DNA from 4 places in the Bacillus sp. AFS053548 genome. Region 1 is predicted to be linked to each of the others. Evidence: predicted binding sites of a transcription regulator. Region 1 holds the regulator's gene; each other region holds the start of a gene.
What was found. The regulator Rex, encoded in region 1, represses fermentation and respiration genes when NADH is low (regulators of the CRP and FNR family bind a similar motif). The targets are predictions, from matches to a motif close to TTGTGAAATATTTCACAA.

Region 1 (5,162 bases):
ACAATTCAAGCTGCAAAAGAATATAATGTAAAACAAGTTTTATTAGCCGGAGGAGTTGCAGCTAATAAAGGGTTGAGAGCTACATTACAAGAAGAGATGAATGCTTTGAGTAATATAGAATTAGTTATACCACCACTATCACTTTGTACAGATAATGCTGCGATGATTGGTGCTGCTGCATTTATCCGTTTAAAACAAGGGAAACTAGGTAATTTGGCATTAAACGGGAATCCAGGTTTGGATTTAGAGAATATGTAAGAAGTACTTATTCACAATTTTTTTATAAAATGTGGATAAGTACTTTTTATTTGTTAAAAACTTATTAAACTATGTGTACAAAATTGTGTATAACATTACTGTTTTGCTGTGGATAATGTGTATAAACCTGTGTAAAAGCTAAATGATAATTGAATATATGTGGATAAATATGTAGATAAGAAAAAACGGATAGCAAAAAGCTTATCCGTTTAGTCATTACTCTTGTAAGTTCTCCCATTCTTCCATTAGGTCTATTAACTTAGCTTCGATATCATTTTTCTTATTTGTTAATTCTTGTACTAATTGAAAATTACCGTAAACTTCTGGCTTACATAATTCTAGTTCGATCGTCTCTATATCAAGCTCAAATTGCGATATATTACTTTCAATCTCCTCTATACGGCGCTGAGTTTGACGGATTTTTTTCTTCAATTCTTTGTCTTGTTGATAATCAGAAATTGGTTGAGAAGATTGTTTAACTTGTGATAATGTAGCCTCTTTTTCTGCTTGTTCTTTTTCAAATGCTTCGTTTTTCTTAAATTGATAATAGTCATAATCACCCAAATAAATTGATAATCCTGCTTTTGCTAGTTCAAAAGTTTTTGTGGATAATCTGTTCATAAAGTAACGATCATGAGAAACAAATAAAATCGTTCCAGGGTAATCTAATAAAGCATTTTCTAACACTTCTTTACTATCTAAATCTAAATGGTTAGTAGGTTCATCAAGAATTAAGAAATTAGCTTTTTTCATCATAAGCTTAGCTAAAGCTAATCTAGCCTTTTCTCCACCACTTAAAGAGGTAACAATTTTTGTCACATCATCTCCAGAAAATAAAAAGTTCCCTAATATTGTTCGAATTTCTTGTTCGGCCATTAATGGATAATCATCCCAAAGTTCGTCTAATACTCTTTTATTAGAAGTTAGTTTTGCTTGCTCTTGATCATAATAACCAACTGAAACATTTGCACCAAAATCAATCGTTCCTTGTAATTTTTCTAAATCTCCAATAATCGTTTTAAGTAATGTCGATTTACCTACACCATTTGGACCGACTAATGCGACACTATCCCCTCGATTCAGTACGAATCTCATCGTATGATCGATTGTTGGGATACGATCATAGCCAATAAATAAATCTTGTACAGACAACACATCATTACCGCTTTGTTTTTCAATTGTAAATGAAAAATTAGCCGAAGACTCGTCACCAAGTGGCCTGTCTAATCGAACCATTCGATCTAATTGTTTCCTACGACTTTGAGCTCTTTTAGTAGTTGAAGCACGCGCAATATTACGCTGCACAAAATCTTCAAGTTTAGAGATTTCCTCTTGTTGCTTTTCGAACTGTTTTAACTCTTGTTCATATTGAGCTGCCTTTAGTTCAAGGTACTTACTATAATTCCCAACAAATCGTTGATGCTTATGGTTAGATATTTCATAAACAATATTAACAACTTGATCAAGAAAATATCGATCGTGGGAAACGATTAATACTGCACCAGGGTATGACTGTAAGTAGCGCTCTAACCAACTAAGAGTGTCAATATCTAAATGGTTCGTAGGCTCATCCAAGATTAACAAATCAGGCTTCGTTAATAATAGCTTACCTAATGCCAGTCTTGTCTTTTGTCCACCGCTTAACGAAGAAATTTTTGTTTCGTAATCTTCATTACTAAAACCTAAACCACTAATTATTGAACGAATATCTGCTTCAAACTGGTAACCACCGTTTTCTTTGAATGTATATTGAAGATGATCATATTCATTCATAACCTTGTCATAAACGGCTTGATTAGAATAGACATCCTCCCTAGTCATTTTAACTTCTAATTTTCTCATATTATCCTGCATCTCTACTAAATGATTAAATACAGAATAATATTCTTCCCAAATCGTTTTATCGCTTTGTAAACCAGAGTTTTGGGCTAGGTAGCCTACAGTAACGTCTTTAGGTTTATTTATTTCACCGCCATCATAGGATATTTCACCTGCTATGATTTTCAATAATGTAGATTTTCCTGCACCATTACGTCCAACAATGGCAACTCGATCACTCGTTTGAACTTCTAATTTTATATTTGAAAGTATAATGTCACTACCAAAATACTTTGAGACATTATTTACTTGTAAAAGAATCATGGATAACACCTCATTGCAAAATTTTTTATCTATGTAACTGTAGACTGTCAAAATTCTTAAATATAGTGTATATTTTACATTAGAACAAGTACTTTATTACTAAAATAAAGTCAAATTACACACCATAGTAAAAAGAATTACAGTAAGTGGGGGATTAAAAAATGGATTCGGAACAAATTAAAATTCCACAAGCTACTGCTAAACGTCTACCTTTATATTACCGTTTTATAAAGAATTTGTCTTTATCAGGTAAACAAAGAGTTTCTTCAGCAGAGTTAAGTGAAGCAGTAAAGGTAGATTCCGCTACAATCAGAAGAGATTTTTCATATTTTGGAGCACTTGGTAAAAAAGGTTATGGCTATAACGTAAATTATTTATTAACTTTTTTCTCGAAAGCGCTTAACCAGCATGAAGTTATGAAAGTTGCATTAATTGGTGTTGGTAATTTAGGAACTGCATTCTTACATTATAATTTTATAAAAAATAATAATACAAAAATTGAGATGGCATTTGATATTGATCCAAATAAAATAGGTACTGAAATAGGTGGAGTACCCGTTTATAATCTAGATCATCTAGAGGAAGTTATGAATGAAGATATTCAAATCGTTATTTTAACTGTTCCTGCACCTGTAGCACAATCAATAGCTGATCGATTAAAAGGAAAAAATATTAGAGGAATTTTAAATTTCACACCTGCACGAATTAGTGTACCAGAACATATTCGCATTCATCATATAGACTTAGCAGTTGAACTTCAAACATTGGCATATTTTTTACAACAATAAATTCATATTAAAATAAAAACCCCCAAAAACTTGGGGGTTTTTAATGTAAATTGATCTGCTGAAAAACGACAAAAGAGTTCATTAACATATGGGTTAAGATTGGTACCATAATTGAGTTTGTTCGTTTATACAGATAACAAAATACAAAACCGATTAGAAAGTAAGATAAAAAGAAGGGCAAGTCTCCATGCATAAGCGAAAAGATCGCTGAACTAATCCCAGCAGAAATAATAAATGGTAATCGATTATAAAGCCTTCTAAAAATGATTCGTCGAAAAATAATCTCTTCTAAAATTGGTGCAACCAGACTTGGGATGATAATAAAAGCCGGGTTAAGCTTAGCGATGTTTATGATATTTTGAGTATTTTCTGAGCCCTTATTTAAATCAAATACATAAATTAAAATTAAATTACAAACAATTTGAGTTAGCATTGTTATGAAGTAACCTAAAATAACCCAATTTATTATTGTACGATAATTAGTTTTTAGATTCTTTATTCCTTCATAAATGGGCTTATGTAATAAGATAAGAATAATAATTAATCCACTTACGAAACTAATACAACCCCATAATGCCACCGCTTCAAGAGAAGCTGTTTTCTGATCTACTCCAACGTATAAGTTACTATTTAATAAATAGGGCACCCCAAATACCGCTGAATATTGAAGAACGACATACGTTAATAAAATCCATAAATCTCTAGTTTTCAATACGTTAGCTCCTTTGTGTTGATATTTTTCATAACCCAAAGGTTTATAACAACACGTACATTATTTTACTCGTTTCTTTTGTTTCTTAAAAGAAATTTTCACTTTTTATTTTACTTTTGATTGTAAAGAAAAAAACTTATTAAATTTCGACAAGAAAAGTGCCTGCTTCGGGCTTGCAAAATTTTTTGATATTATTTAAACTAATAATTGTGTTAGCACTCAATATACATGAGTGCTAAAAAATAATGATTTGATTATTGAGGAGGTATTACACATGTTAAAGCCATTAGGTGATCGTGTTGTAATTGAGCTTGTTGAGTCTGAAGAAAAAACTGCTAGTGGTATCGTGTTACCAGGTAGTGCACAAGAAAAGCCACAAGAAGGCAAAGTTGTTGCAGTAGGTACTGGCCGAGTACTTGAAAATGGTGAGCGCGTAGCTTTAGAAGTATCTGTAGGTGACCGCATTATCTTCTCTAAATATTCAGGAACAGAAGTTAAGTACGGTGGTACTGAATACTTAGTACTTCGCGAAAACGATATACTTGCAATCATAGGTTAATAAAATAAAAATACTTAAATTAAAAAATATATTTTTTATATTATAAGGAGGTCATTTTCATGGCAAAGGACATTAGATTTGGTGAAGAAGCACGTCGCGCAATGTTACGTGGTGTAGACGCTTTAGCTGATGCTGTAAAAGTAACTTTAGGACCAAAAGGACGTAACGTAGTTCTTGAGAAAAAATTCGGGTCTCCATTAATTACAAATGATGGTGTTACAATCGCAAAAGAAATCGAATTAGAAGATGCATTTGAAAATATGGGTGCAAAATTAGTTGCTGAAGTTGCTAGCAAAACAAATGACGTTGCTGGGGACGGTACAACAACTGCGACAGTTTTAGCTCAAGCTATGATTCGTGAGGGTCTTAAAAACGTAACTGCTGGTGCAAATCCAATGGGTATCCGTAAAGGTATCGAAAAAGCAGTTGCTGTAGCAATCGAAGAATTAAAAACAATCTCAAAACCAATTGAAGGTAAAGAGTCAATCGCACAAGTTGCTGCAATTTCTTCAGCGGATCCAGAAGTTGGACAATTAATTGCTGAAGCAATGGAGCGTGTTGGTAATGATGGAGTTATTACTCTTGAAGAATCAAAAGGTTTCACAACTGAGTTAGAAGTAGTAGAAGGTATGCAATTTGACCGTGGATACTCTTCTCCTTACATGGTTACAAATTCAGAGAAAATGGTTGCTGAATTAGAAAA
Region 2 (5,162 bases), on a different contig from region 1:
CAACAAAAACAAGTTGCTTTAATTTCGGTTAAAGATGGAATGATTACACAGGCCATAAAATATATTGGTGAACGTTTCCCAAATGTAACCGTAAGACAACAATACACTGAGACATACTATGGTTTTTCAGTATCGGGTTCTCTTGAAGAGTTATCACAGTTAGCTAAAATGCCGTTAGTAATGGATATGCATTTTGTTACAACTTATAGAGCTCATTTAGAAGATAGCATCCCTTTTATTGGAGCGGACGAAGCTCAATTATATAAGGATCAAAGGGGAAGAAAGATTACTGGTGAAGGCGTTAAGGTAGGAGTAATTGATACTGGTGTAGATTACAGACATCCTGATTTGAAATCAAATTATGGTGGCGGGTACGATACGATTGATTTAGACAAAGACCCAATGGAAACTAAACTTGAAGAAAAAAGTACATTTCATGGTACTCATGTAGCTGGTGTAATAGCGGCTAATGGAAAAAGAAAAGGCGTTGCTCCTAAGGCAACAATCTATGCATACCGTGCTCTTGGTCCAGGTGGCGTTGGTACATCCGAAACGGTTATGGCTGCAATTGAGCGAGCAGTGAAGGATAAAGTAGATATTATTAATTTATCACTAGGTAATGATGTCAACGGTCCAGACTGGCCGACAAGTATTGCGTTAGATAAGGCAGTAGAGAAGGGTGTACTAGCAATTACGGCTGCAGGAAACTCTGGACCAGGATTATGGACTGTCGGTTCTCCCGCAACTGCATCAAAGGCTTTAACAGTTGGTGCGAGCTATCCACCTGTTCTTTTCCCATCTATACATGTGAAAAATAAAGAGACAATTATTAGTCCTATGATCGGATCTGCTAAATGGGGTAAAGGTTTAAATGGGCGATTTGTATTTAAGAAGTATGGAGAAAAGCGTGATTTAAAAAGAGTAAAAGACAAAATTGTCTTGCTTGAAAGAGGAAAAATTACATTCACTGATAAAGTGAAAAATGCTCAAGATGCTGGTGCTAAAGCTGTTATTGTCTTTAATAATATTGATGGAAATTTCATCGGACAAATTAAAGGTAAATTTACTGTTCCAGCTGCGACTATTTCAAGAAAAGAAGGCTTAATGATTAAGAAAATCATTGAAAAAAATAAAGTGGAAGCTAAAACTGGACATGAAAAGAAGGTAGATATTCTAGCGGACTTCAGCTCTAGAGGGCCGGTAACAGGTACTTGGCAAATGAAGCCAGATTTATTAGCTCCAGGTGTACAAATTAAAAGTACAATTCCAGGTGGGTATTTAGCACTTCAAGGTACGAGTATGGCAAGTCCACACGTTGCTGGAGCAGCTGCTCTAGTAAAACAATTGCACCCAGATTGGAGTATGGAGGATTTAAAAAGTGTGCTAGTCAATACAGCAACACCATTATATAAGAATAATAAAAAGATGTATCATGCGTACGAACAAGGGGCTGGAAGATTAGATATTGAGAAAGCACTTGAGACTGAGACAACATTATTCCCGACATCTTTATCTTTAGGAGTAACGAGAAAAACGGATTTACAAGTAAAGAAAGATTTTGTCGTAAGAATTTCTAATAAATCAAATATGCCAAAACAAGTTACAGCTATAAATAATCAGCCAGCCACTGGAATACAATGGGTATTACCTAAGCCTTTTACAATTCCAGCGCACGCTAGCAAAAAGATTAATCTTAATGCAACAGTTGATGCGAAAGTATTAAGAGATGGATTTTATGATGGGGCAATTACGTTCAGTACAAATGATGATGAAAATCTAAGAATGCCGTTTTTATTACTGCAAGGAGAACCGAACTTTCCCTCAGTAATGGGATTTCACTTTGGTAGAGTAAAAGGTAAAAATCGCTATAAATATGAACTTTATTTACCAAGTAAAGTTGAGGAATACAAAATTGCTGTTTTTGAATCAGAAACATTCCGTTTGTTAGGTGTGATTGATGAACAGGAAAATAGTAAGAGGGGAATTATCAAGAAGGAACTAGTTTTAAAAGACTTTCCTAAAAGTGGAATTTATAAGTTTGTGATCTTTTATAAACGTAAACAATATGAAAGTGCAACGGAATCTTACGTCAATGTCGCTAAAATTTATGTTGAAGACTAAAAATTGGTAAGTAATTTTTAATAGTTTTTTAATTTAGGTAATTGACACATTTTTGTAACATATTGTATGCTTAACATGAATGTTTAAAAGGGTTTTCATTGTATGTAAATACTATGTTATTAAAATTTTTTGAACGTTTTGTGAACAATTTGTGAACGTTTTCAATGTTTAGAGATTTTAGCAGATATTTGTTGTAGAATTAACCATGATAAGACTTTTGGCAATTTTTTGAGAATGAAAATTGACATGGAGGGATTTTGTATGAAAAACAACAATCAACATCCTCTTAAAGCAATGGCACTCATGTCTTCCATTCTAGCTCAGCTTGTCGGTTCTATTCTCATAGGCATCTTTTTAGGAAGATGGATTGATTCATTTTTTAATTGGCCAGTACCAGTATTTATGATCATCTTTTTACTGTTAGGATTATTTACTGGAATCTACGGCACGCTTAAATTAGTAAAACAATTTACACCAGGGGACTAGTTACATGCAAAAAGATAATTTTAGACGATTCACACGAGATATGTTGTATATCATTGCTTTAGCTGTTTTAGGTTGGGCATTTACCGACTATAAAACAATTTTCACAGGCTATATTCTCGGAACAGTAACTAGTTTTTATTGTATATGGATTCTACACAGAAAGATAAATACCTTTTTTGACCGAGTTTTAAAGCAACAAAAAGTTCGATCTTTAGGTACTGTAATTTGTCTTTCAGCGGTGGCTCTAGCTATGGTCATCGCGCTTCGGTATGAAAATTTTGTGAGCATACCGGCACTAACTGCGGGACTAATGACAGGACATCTTGTCATTATGATACATTTTGCATTACAACAAACGTCTTTTGCAAGGAAGAGAGGTGAATAAATTGGAACACGGCACTTATGGTTTTAAATTTATTGGTTTAGATTTTACGTTAACAAATGTTCTAATGACTACCATTGCTGCAGTAATCGTCTTTATCATCGCAGTAACATGCGCAAGAAGTCTACAAATACGCCCATCAGGAAAGCAAAACTTTTTAGAGTGGGTTATAGATTTCGTTAAAGGCATTGTCAACAGTACAATGGATTGGGAAACTGGTGGTCGCTTCCTTACACTAGGTGTGACATTACTTATGTACATATTTGTTTCAAATATGTTAGGTCTACCATTCGATATCTCATTCGATGGAAACTCAGTTTGGAAATCACCTACATCAGACCCAGTCATTACTTTATCATTAGCAATCTTTATAGTTGGTTTATCACATTATTATGGTATTAAGATGCGCGGTTTTGGAGCGTATGGTAAAACATTCTTCCAACCAATGCCATTCTTATTCCCATTAAAAATTATTGAGGAATTAGCAAACACATTAACGCTAGGTCTTCGACTTTACGGTAACATTTACGCGGGGGAAATCTTACTAGGTTTACTTGCAACAATGGGTACACATGCTTATGCATCAAGCGCAGGAGAAGGCGTTCTTTGGACAATTGCAGCGGCAATACCAATGATCGTATGGCAGGGATTCTCTGTATTCGTTGGTTCAATCCAAGCGTTTATCTTCGTAATGTTAACAATGGTTTACTTGTCACATAAAGTGGCGGACGAGCATTAATCTGCTCATTAAAATTGGTAGTTAGATAAAAATTATAAAAAAAAATATATTTCTTATGATTAAGAAGGAGGAAATTTAAAATGGCTTTAATAGCAGCGGCAATCGCAATAGGTTTAGGTGCACTAGGTGCAGGTATTGGTAACGGTTTAATTGTATCACGTACAGTAGAAGGTGTTGCTCGTCAACCAGAATTACGTTCAACTCTTCAAACTTTAATGTTCATCGGGGTTGCATTAGTTGAGGCACTTCCAATCATCGCGGTAGTTATCGCATTCATGGCATTTGGTAAAGCTTAAGATTTATACAAGCAGTTAAAAAATGGCGAAGTTTGTGTTCACATTTACTTCGCCATTCCTTTATGACACTTTTGTTGTAAAGATTGAATTTTGAAAGTAAAGCTAAGGTCGGTAAGAGTCCTAGGCTATGTTATAAAAAAAAGAAAAATTATTAAATGATACCCTCGAAGGGAGTGAAGGCTTGTGTTAAACGGTTCATTATTCGTAATCGGTGAAGCAAACGGACATGGTATACCTTGGGGCGATGTAGCGTTTCAATTAGTGATATTCTTAATCCTACTTGCTTTATTACGTAAGTATGCATTAGGACCTGTAATGGGAATTATGAAACAACGTGAAGATCACATCGCTAATCAATTAGACTCAGCTGAGAAAAACAACGCTGATGCAATGAAACTAGTTGAAGAGCAAAAGCAAGAGTTAGTTGCTGCTCGAACTGAAGCTCGTGAGCTTCTTGAGAAAGCTAGAAAGCAAGCTGATGTACAACGTGAAGAAATCGTTGCCGCAGCTAAAGCAGAAGCTGAAAACTTGAAAGAAAGCGCTAAACGTGAAATTATTCGTGAAAAAGAGCTTGCAGTACAATCAGTTCAACAACAAGTTGCTTCATTATCTGTATTAATCGCTTCTAAAGTACTTGAAAAAGAAGTGAAGTCTGAAGACCAATCTGCTATTTTTGATCAATATCTTAAAGAAGTAGGCGAAGCTAAATGAGTAACGAATTAGTTGCAAAACGCTACGCAAACGCTCTTTTTGAATTAGCTACTGAACAAAATTTAGTAGAAACTGTTGAACATGACTTACAAGTAGTGAAAAAGGAGTATGTAGAAAACTTAGAATTAAATAAGTTTTTACAACACCCTGGAATCACAAAAGAAAGCAAAAAGTCTGTCTTAAATGACACGTTTGCTTCAATCTCTGAAACGGTATTAAATCTAGTATGCTTATTAGTTGATCGTGGACGAATGAGCACTATTTCTAACTTAGTAACTGAATATGTAAAAATTGCGAATGAAACTCGTAATATTGCAGATGCAACAGTTTACTCTGTGACGGCAATGTCTTCTGAAGAACTAGATAAAATTGGAGCGTTATTCGCTTCTAAATTAGGTAAAAACTCAATACGTTTGAAAAACGAAAT
Region 3 (5,162 bases), on a different contig from region 1:
CTAAAGATAAACGTACTGAAGACTATATTACTGGACGATTCGGATAATAGAAGGGAACAGGTGAAAAGAGATGAGAAATCAATTTGAAGCAGACTTAAAAACATTACAAGAAATGATTATCGAATTGGCTGAGAAAACAAAAAAAGCAGTCATTAAAAGTATGGAGGCATTTCGTACTGAAAATATTGAACTAGCTTTAGAAGTAATTGACGAAGATGATCGCATCAATAAATTAGAAAAAGAAGTGAATGAATTAATATTAGTGATTATTACAAGACAACAACCAGTTGCTGTAGACTTAAGAAGAAATTTAACTGCTATTAAGATTGCTCATGATCTTGAACGAGTTGCAGATTATGCTGTAAATATTGCAAAATCGACAATTCGTATTCGTAGTCGTCAAGAAAACTTACCATTAGAGAATATAGAAAAGATGCATGAACTTGGCTTAGATATGTTAACAAAAGCTTCAGAAGCATACCGAACAGAAGATTTACAAGCAGCCAAAGAGATTGGTGAAATTGATGATATTGTTGATGAACTATATGGTACTACTGTTAGAACTTTAATGACAAGTATTGCAAATTCACCTGAGCATGTATCCAATATCATGCAAATGGCATTTATTTGCAGATATCTTGAAAGGATTGCAGATTATGCAACAAATATTGCAGAGAATATTTATTATTTAGTTAAAGGGAAACATTATTTATTAAATCAATAATATAAGACTATAGTTTATAACAGTTAAATAAATTAAAAGGGTGTTCAGACAAAATTTACCTGAATGCCCTTTTGTCATATTTATGTAATATTAAGCATACTTCTTTAACTAGTATAAGATATTGAGGTGGTAATAAATGAAGGTTGTTATTTTAGCTGGAGGATACGGTCAAAGGCTTTTACCAATTACTAACAACATTCCTAAGCCACTATTACCAATCGCAAATAGAGCAGCAATTGAGCATTTAATATTACATTTAACTAGACTTGGGTTTAAAGAATTTATCATTCAGCTTCATTATATGTCCCAAGCAATAATCGAGACGATCAATGCAATGAAATTAAAAAATGTTTCAATTGATTATATTATAGAAGAAAAAAGTTTAGGGTCTGCTGGCTGTTTAAGACTATCTAAGCATTTTCTTCATGAACCCTTTCTATTAGTGAATGGTGATATTTTATTTGACGGTGATATTAGAGATTCATTAAAAACTCATTTAGAAAGTAAAAGTAGATTCTCTATGTTTGTAAAACAAGTTGATAAGTGTGGATCATACGGAAATGTAAAAGTAAAAAATGGACAAATAATCGATTTTATTGAAAAGCCGAATGAAGGTAGTGAAATTAGTAAATTAGTTAATACGGGAATTTATATTATGAATCCTGAATTATTATATCAAATTCCAGAAAATCGTTATTTTGACATTAGTAATGATCTGATTCCTTTAATGTTAAAAAATAATATCTGTTTAAATGCTTTTCATTTAAAAGGTTATTGGATTGATTATGGGACACCTAGAAGATTTGCAAAGCTGAATGTAGATTGGATTGAAGAGAAATTAAACTTACCTATTCCTGCTGTTCAAATATTACCAAGAATCTTTTTAGGTGAGCATGTAACGATAAATAATAATGTTAAGATTGTTTCTCCCGTTATTATTGGGAATGATGTTACGATTGAGGAGAACTGTGTAATTGGCCCATATGTGTCGATTAGTTCTAATATTCGAATCGATCAAGGCAGTGTTTTACATCATCAAGCTGTCTTTCAAAAATATACTCTGAATTATGAGAATAGGTTTGTACATAATTCAATAAAAAAAATATCAAAAGAAATACATTGAATCAATAAAAACTATGGAAATTATCGCGAAAGAATGTTATTATATACAAGTCTGATTATGTCACTATGTCAGGAGGGAAAATAAAATGCGCGTAAATATTACATTAGCATGTACAGAATGCGGAGATCGTAACTACATCACTACTAAAAATAAACGTAATAACCCAGACCGTCTTGAGCTTAAAAAATATTGCCCAAGACTTAAAAAAGTTACAGTTCATCGCGAAACAAAATAAACAGTAGGAATTTTCCTACTGTTTTTTTTATATTTAAATACTTATAATTTTAATTAGAATACATATCAATAAAACTTTTTACTTAAGAAAACTCGATCCTGACCTAAGGAGGCCAATATTATGGAAAAAAAAGAAATTAGAAATTCTATGATGAAAAACTTGAAAAATATTTCAGTATCGGATAGAGACGAAAAGTCACAACAGATTATAGAAAAATTATTAAATATAGAACAAATGAAGAGTGCAGAAATTATAGCAACAACGATGCCTATGGAGCATGAAATAAATACTAAGTATTTAATCACTGCTTGTTGGGAAATGAATAAATCAGTTCTTGTGCCTAAATGCAACCATGAGACTAGAAAAATGCATTTTTACAAAATCAATTCATTTGATGATTTAAAGAAAGGTTATTTTGGAATACAAGAGCCGATAGAAGAAAAATGCGAGGAAATAAGAAAAGAACTTATTGATTTAATAATTGTGCCTGGAGTAGCATATACAAAAAATGGTGAACGACTAGGATATGGTGGTGGTTATTATGATCGTTACTTAGAAGATTATAATAAACAACTCTTGGCCTTAGCTTATGACATTCAAATCATTGATGAACTACCAACAGAAAAACATGATATTAAAATGCCGTTGGTTTTAACAGAATCAAGAATAATAGAAGCAATTTAATAAGTGCATAATGTGACACGATTTGTTTGAAAATAGATAAGACTTAATTAAAGTCTTATTATAATCAAATTTGTACACGACTAATATTGTAACAAATTTGTAAAAAGTTTCACAAACTTTGAGTGGAAATACATATATAATATAGAAGTCACAATTACTTACACTTTTATAACACAAATGAGGTGGATATTATGTTACACAAAGAAATAAATCGTGTCGCACTTATCGGAACAGGAGCAGTTGGAGCTAGCTATGCTTTTGGTATGTTAAATAAAGGTGTTGCCGAAGAATTAGTTATGATTGATTTAAATAAAGATAAAGCGGAAGGGGACGCAATGGATTTAAGTCATTGTTTGCCTTTTGTAGATTCTAGAACAAAAATTTGGGCTGGAGATTACAGCGATTGTAAAGATGCGAGTTTGGTCGTCATTACAGCTGGAGCAGCTCAAAAGCCTGGAGAAACTCGTTTAGATTTAGTTGCAAAAAACTGCGCTATTTTTAAAGGGATAGTTGGAGAAATTATGGCTTCAGGATTTGACGGTATCTTTTTAATTGCCACAAATCCGGTAGATATTTTAACTTATGCAACTTGGAAATTTTCAGGATTACCAAAAGAAAGAGTGATTGGATCTGGAACAAGTTTAGATACTGCACGCTTTAGATATATGCTTGGCGATTATTTTAATGTTGATGCAAGAAATATCCATGGATATATTATCGGTGAACATGGTGATAGTGAACTACCAGTTTGGTCTAAAACAAATGTTGGTACCTCACCAGTACACCATGTATTAAAGAAAAATCCAAAATACAGCCAAAGAGAGCTTGATGAAATCTTTTTAAATACACGTGATGCCGCATATCACATTATAAAGAAAAAAGGTGCAACATACTATGGAATTGGAATGGGCTTAGTTAGATTAACAAAAGCGATTCTAAAAAATGAAAATAGTATTATTACGGTTTCTGCATATTTAGATGGACAATATGGAGAACACGATATATATATTGGCGTTCCAGCAGTAATTAATCGTGGTGGAATTCGAGAAGTTGTTGAACTAGATTTAAATGAATTAGAACAACGTCAGTTTAAAAACTCCGTAGACACATTAAGAAAAACGATGGAACCTATTTTATAAACTTGTACAAATAATACCTCTTTCTATTTGAAAGAGGTATTATTTGTTAGAGTGTTGAAATATATAATGGTCAATCGAGAAAACGTGCATTAGAATTATGTGTTAATTTTTAGAAAAACAATTTCGAATGATTAGTCTATAGATTAAAGTTAGTTATTAATTGATCTACAAACTGTTTATTATACAACTGTTACGTTACTCTAAGTAAAGGCTATTAGATAATAAATTGACAAGATTATTTTTCAACAGTGTGAAGACCTCTTTCTATTTGAAAGAGGTCTTAGTGTATAGATTCTTTGAAAAATATGCCATCTTTTAATATTGTGAAAGTAACAAAAAGAATTAAGGAGGTAATTTTGAAAAAAATAAATAGTAAGTACGCATGGATATTAATAGTAATATTCATTATTGGACTAGCTCTATTTTTTGGAAACCAAAATTATTTTAATCATCATCTAAAAAAGCCTAAACAGACTTCGTTGAAATTTCCTAATTACGATGATACAGCGATCGAAGCTGAGAATGGATTATTAGCTGTAACGAATCCTACATCTAATTTAGTATTAGTTAATAAAGAAAGGAAGCTACCAGATGGGTATGAACCGCCAGACCTAGTTTATCCAATCGTTCCTTTACATGGTGTAAACAAAGATAAGACATTAATGAGAAAAGAGGCAGCTCATGCTTTAGAAAAATTATTTGAAAGAGCAGAAGCAAATGGCATAAAGCTTACTCCAGTTTCCGCATATCGCTCATTTGATCGACAAAAAAGCTTGTATAATTATTATGTACAAATTCATGGTGAAGATTGGACCCAATCTTTTAGTGCTGTGCCTGGTACAAGCGAACATCAAACTGGTTTATCAATAGATGTATCATCTCCAAATTTCGGTAACAAGCTTGAACAAGGATTTGGAGAAACGAAAGAAGGAACTTGGCTTGCAGAACATGCACATGAATTTGGATTTATCATTCGTTATCCAGAGGACAAAGTAGATATTACTGAATACAATTATGAACCATGGCATATAAGATATCTCGGGATAAAATACGCTACATATTTATATAAAAATGATTTAGCTTTAGAAGAAGTAATGAAGCCTAAAAAATAATTATAAATGCCTACAAAATAAATGGTTTGTTTGGTATTTCACATTGACGAGTAATCGTTTCCAACTTATACTTATTACATGTTTATAAAGATAAAATAATAGGAGTTAAGTATGAAATCCGTATATGATATTCAACAATTTCTAA
Region 4 (5,162 bases), on a different contig from region 1:
GCTCCAAATGATCGTGCACCAGAGATTGGCGAACTATGGTCATCAAAAGCACAAGCAGAAACATTACGTGAAATTGGTGCAACGAATGCTGAGAGTTTTTATCGTGGTAACTTGGCAGAAAAAATCGTTTCCTTTATGAAAGAACATAACGGATACCTTAGTTCAGAGGACTTAAGTGAATATAAAGTAGAATGGGTTAACCCAATCTCGACAAATTATCGTGGATACGATGTTTGGGAAATTCCACCGAATGGGCAAGGTTTGGTAGCGTTAATGGCACTAAACATTGCTAAAGGTTTTAATTTTTCTACAAAAGACGATGTAGATACATATCACAAACAAATAGAGGCTATGAAACTAGCTTTTACAGATGGAAAAGCGTTTATTACAGATTCTGAGCATATGGATATTAATGTAGATGAGCTACTATCAGAAGAATATGCCGGGTCACGTCGAGAATTAATTTGTGAAAAAGCGATAGAGCCAGAAAACTATACCCCGCCAAAAGGTGGCACAGTTTATTTAGCGACTGCCGATGGTGAGGGAAATATGGTTTCATTTATTCAAAGTAACTATATGGGATTTGGTTCAGGGATCGTAATTCCTGGTACCGGAATTGCTCTTCAAAATAGAGGACATGATTTTACTTTAAATCCGGAGCATTCTAATGCACTTAAGCCCGGTAAAAGAACATATCACACAATAATTCCAGGATTTTTAACAAAAGATGGTGAAGCAGTCGGACCATTTGGCGTAATGGGAGGATATATGCAGCCACAAGGTCATGCACAAGTTGTCATGAATACTGTCGATTTCCACCTAAATCCCCAAAGTGCATTGGATGCACCTAGATGGCAGTGGATGGAAGGAAAAAAAGTCGTCGTAGAACCTCATTTTCCAAACCACCTTGCCCAAGCACTAGCAAGAAAAGGCCATCAAATTCAAGTGGCTACTGATTGTAGTAGTTTCGGTAGGGGGCAAATTATTTGGCGCGATCCTAAGACCGGGGTGCTAATGGGAGGAACTGAATCTAGAACAGATGGCGCAATTGCAGTTTGGTAAAGGAATGATTCAATGATAAATCAATGGAAACTTTTTTTAGCTTTTTTTAGAGTAGGAATGCTAGGTTACGGAGGAGGTCCTTCTTCAATACCACTAATCCACACTGAGGTTGTTGACAAGTATAAATGGTTAAATAAGGATGACTTTTCAGATGTACTAGCAATCGCAAATGCTCTTCCAGGACCAATCGCAACAAAGCTTGCAGGATATGTAGGTTGGAGAACAGGTGGCGTAGTAGGTATGTTAAATGCCATTATCGCAACAACACTACCGACGGTTTTCCTACTTATGTTACTATTATCAACACTAAATCGCTTTAAAGGTGTTGCCTGGGTACAAGGCATGTCGAATGCAGTTGTTCCAGTTGTGGGAGTTATGTTAGCTACTTTAACATGGGAATTTATCGAGAAATCGAAAGAATCTCTTGGGTGGAAAATCACTAGTTTGATCGTGGGAGCTAGTTTTATCCTTTTATATTTTTTAAATGTACATCCGGCTATCTTAATTGGATGTTTAGTTGGATATGCCTTTTTCTCTAAAAGTAAAAATGAAAAGAAGAAGAAGGTGAAGGCATCATGATTTATTGGAAAATATTTTTAGCATTTTTCTTACCAGGCATTTTCGGATACGGAGGAGGGCCAGCTTCGATTCCTCTTATTGAGAATGAAGTTGTTGATAAGTACGGATGGTTAACTTCAGTTGAATTTAGTAACGTACTTGCGCTAGGTAATGCGCTCCCAGGTCCGATTGCTACAAAGATGGCTGGATATATCGGATATGTTGAGGGAGGCGTATTTGGTTCCTTTGTAGGACTATTCGCATCAATCGCACCCTCTCTAATCTTGATGATTGCTTTATTAAGCATATTAATGAAGCATAAAAACTCACCTAAAGTCAAAAAGATGACTTCATTAGTTAGGCCTTTAATCGCCGTTTTACTTGGCATTATGGCCTTTGACTTTTTTAACGATTCATACAATGGGGTAGGTGTTACGCAAACAATTATTATTAGCGTACTTTCCTTATTATTTTTAGAACGTTGGAAAATTCACCCTGCATATGTAATTGGTGGAGCTCTTGTTTATGGTGCAGTATTTTTATCTTAAATTAATGAACAGCTTTTTTGTTTAATCGGAACATTATTGAAGCAATGCCAATTTTGGGTTGCTTTCAATAATGTTTTTTCAATTAATCACTTCAAAGCTAAGGAATAAAAAAGTGGCGACTATTTTATCATAAAAAAGTAACTTAAACAGTAAATGTGAATTATGTCACAAAATAGACAATTTATAGACACGATTTAGACAAATAAGATTAAGTCAAAACCCCTTTAGAAAAGTAAACTATAAGTAACAAGAGTACCATTGAGTGGTTCTCTAAAAATTACTTAATGAATTATTTGTGAAAAAATGTTCAAAGTTTCGCTCGAGCTTAATGGGAATTTTTTTGAAATGATTTTTATCCTAAGGGGGATGTACTGTGAGTGTATTAGAGCTTGCAAGAATACAATTTGGTTCCACTACAATTTTCCATTTTTTATTTGTACCACTTTCAATAGGTTTAGTATTTATGGTGGCAATCATGGAAACATTGTATGTTTTTCGTAATAACGAAGAATATAAAAAGTTAACAAAATTCTTTGGGCACTTATTTTTAATTAATTTCGCAGTTGGTGTTGTGACAGGTATTATTCAAGAGTTTCAATTCGGTATGAACTGGTCTGAATATTCCCGTTTTGTTGGGGATGTTTTTGGAGCACCACTTGCAATTGAGGCACTTTTAGCATTTTTTATGGAATCGACATTTTTAGGAATTTGGATATTTGGTTGGGAAAAACTTAATAAAAAAATTCATTTAATGTGTATATGGTTAGTTGCTTTCGGAACGTTAATGTCTGCGTTTTGGATTTTAGCAGCCAATTCTTTCATGCAGGAGCCAGTAGGCTTTGCGATTAAAAATGGTCGTGCAGAAATGACCGACTTCTTAGCAATCATAACAAATCCACAACTTAAAGTTGAGTTTCCTCACACAATTGCTGGAGCATTAGCAACTGGAGCGTTATTTGTTGCTGGTGTAAGTGCATATAAAATCTTAAAAAAGCAGGAAACAGAATTATTTAAAAAAGCGTTTAATCTTGCAATGGTGTTCGCGCTAATTGCAGGAATTGGTGTTGCATTTAGCGGACATTCTCAAGCGAAGCATTTAATGAAAACTCAGCCGATGAAAATGGCTGCAAGTGAAGGACTATGGGATGATAGTGGAGACCCTGCAAGCTGGATGGTCTTTGGTCTGATTGATTCGAAAAAGAAAGAAAATAAATACGAGGTAGACGTACCATATTTATTAAGTTATCTAGCTTATGAGAAGTTTGAGGGTAAAGTACCTGGTATGAATACGTTACAAAAGCAGTACGAGAAATTATATGGTCCTGGAAATTATATTCCACCAGTTAATACAACCTTCTGGAGCTTTAGAATTATGGCAGGAGCAGGAATGGTTATGATTTTAATGTCGATGCTAGGTTTATATTTTAGCTATCGTAAAAAATTAGAATCAAAAAATCTATTCTTAAAGGCATCAATTTTACTAATTTCTTTACCGTTTATTGCAAATACAGCTGGATGGGTTATGACGGAAATAGGCCGCCAACCATGGACTGTATTCGGTTTAATGACTACTGCTGCATCAGTATCACCAAATGTTTCAAAAGGATCACTCATTTTCTCAATCGCAACTTTTACAACTATGTATGCAATTTTAGCAGTTGTTTTAGTTTACTTGTTTGTGAAAGAAATTAAAAAAGGAACACATCATGTTGAAACTGAAAAGGTTCCTACGGTCGATCCGTTTGAAAGGGAAGTGACAATTGTATGATTGAGTTAAATGAATTATGGTTTTTACTCGTAGCAGTTTTATTTATAGGGTTCTTCTTCTTAGAAGGCTTCGATTTTGGTGTAGGTATATCTACAAAGCTACTAGCCAAAAATGATACTGAAAGAAGAATTTTAATAAACACAATTGGACCGTTTTGGGATGCAAATGAAGTGTGGTTATTAACTGCAGGTGGAGCAATTTTTGCAGCATTTCCAAATTGGTATGCAACGATGTTTAGTGGTTACTATATTCCGTTTGTATTTGTACTAATGGCATTAATCGGACGTGGTGTTGCTTTTGAATTTAGAGGCAAAGTTGAAAGTTCTAAATGGTCAAAAGCTTGGGATTGGGTCATTTTCTTGGGAAGTTTATTACCACCATTTTTATTCGGTGTATTATTCTCAAGTATCCTTAGAGGAATGCCAATCGATCAAAATATGAATATCTCTGCTGGTTTTACAGATTACGTAAATTTATTCACAGTAGTTGGCGGAGTAACGGTGACATTACTATGCCTCTTACACGGATTAATGTTTTTAACATTAAAAACGGTTGGAGAATTAAGAAACCGTGCACGTTCTCTAGCACGTATGGTAATCATACCAGTATTTCTTTTCTTAGTTGCATTTACTGGCATGGCATTTTTTGAAACGGATATGTTTAAAGTAAAAGCACAAATAACAGTTCCACTAATTTTATTAATCGTAGTAAGTTATATTCTTGCTACAATATTCATTTTTAAGAAAAGAGATGGCTGGTCATTTACTATGACAGGCCTTGGAATTGTATTAACAGTCGGGACAATGTTTACTTCTCTGTTCCCAAGAGTCATGATTAGTTCGATCAAAAGTACGTATGACTTAACTGTTTATAATGCTTCATCTGGTCCTTATTCGTTAAAAGTAATGACAATAGTTGCATGTACATTATTACCATTCGTACTAGGTTACCAAATTTGGAGTTATTATGTGTTTAGAAAAAGAGTGGATGAGAAGGATTTGACTTATTAATGGGAAAAGATCTTATTAAATATAAAGGGATTAATCGTTTATTAATAATCCTATCTTTTTTAACAATTATACAAGTAACGGCAATTATTATTCAGGCATATATGCTTTCACAAGCTATTGTCAAATTGTTCAATGGAAAAAATAGTAGCGATATAGTATACGCTACTATTTTCTTCATCCTTGCATTTATCTGTCGTTATATTATTTCTACTATTA

Region 2: the regulator Rex is predicted to act here: its motif matches at 2,260-2,277, upstream of CN946_RS02850 (AtpZ/AtpI family protein).
Region 3: the regulator Rex is predicted to act here: its motif matches at 2,864-2,881, upstream of CN946_RS09360 (L-lactate dehydrogenase).
Region 4: the regulator Rex is predicted to act here: its motif matches at 2,322-2,339, upstream of CN946_RS06275 (cytochrome ubiquinol oxidase subunit I).

Annotation. Positions count from the first base shown of each region.
Region 1 covers NZ_NUHI01000031.1:2,865-8,026, forward strand. The annotation lists gene tsaD (tRNA (adenosine(37)-N6)-threonylcarbamoyltransferase complex transferase subunit TsaD) at 1-258, shown strand, start outside; gene abc-f (ribosomal protection-like ABC-F family protein) at 475-2,400, opposite strand; gene CN946_RS16930 (redox-sensing transcriptional repressor Rex) at 2,562-3,188, shown strand; gene CN946_RS16935 (CPBP family intramembrane glutamic endopeptidase) at 3,229-3,900, opposite strand; gene groES (co-chaperone GroES) at 4,175-4,459, shown strand; gene groL (chaperonin GroEL) at 4,519-5,162, shown strand, end outside.
Region 2 covers NZ_NUHI01000005.1:208,669-213,830, reverse strand. The annotation lists gene CN946_RS02855 (S8 family serine peptidase) at 1-2,121, shown strand, start outside; gene CN946_RS02850 (AtpZ/AtpI family protein) at 2,383-2,607, shown strand; gene CN946_RS02845 (ATP synthase subunit I) at 2,612-2,992, shown strand; gene atpB (F0F1 ATP synthase subunit A) at 3,057-3,728, shown strand; gene atpE (F0F1 ATP synthase subunit C) at 3,809-4,024, shown strand; gene atpF (F0F1 ATP synthase subunit B) at 4,232-4,735, shown strand; gene CN946_RS02825 (F0F1 ATP synthase subunit delta) at 4,732-5,162, shown strand, end outside.
Region 3 covers NZ_NUHI01000015.1:246,990-252,151, forward strand. The annotation lists gene pstB (phosphate ABC transporter ATP-binding protein PstB) at 1-47, shown strand, start outside; gene phoU (phosphate signaling complex protein PhoU) at 71-724, shown strand; gene CN946_RS09345 (nucleotidyltransferase family protein) at 861-1,847, shown strand; gene rpmG (50S ribosomal protein L33) at 1,933-2,082, shown strand; gene CN946_RS09355 (5-formyltetrahydrofolate cyclo-ligase) at 2,203-2,766, shown strand; gene CN946_RS09360 (L-lactate dehydrogenase) at 2,958-3,905, shown strand; gene CN946_RS09365 (M15 family metallopeptidase) at 4,262-5,017, shown strand; gene CN946_RS09370 (YqgQ family protein) at 5,129-5,162, shown strand, end outside.
Region 4 covers NZ_NUHI01000011.1:23,676-28,837, reverse strand. The annotation lists gene ggt (gamma-glutamyltransferase) at 1-1,062, shown strand, start outside; gene CN946_RS06285 (chromate transporter) at 1,078-1,641, shown strand; gene CN946_RS06280 (chromate transporter) at 1,638-2,168, shown strand; gene CN946_RS06275 (cytochrome ubiquinol oxidase subunit I) at 2,542-3,936, shown strand; gene cydB (cytochrome d ubiquinol oxidase subunit II) at 3,933-4,946, shown strand; gene cydD (thiol reductant ABC exporter subunit CydD) at 4,946-5,162, shown strand, end outside.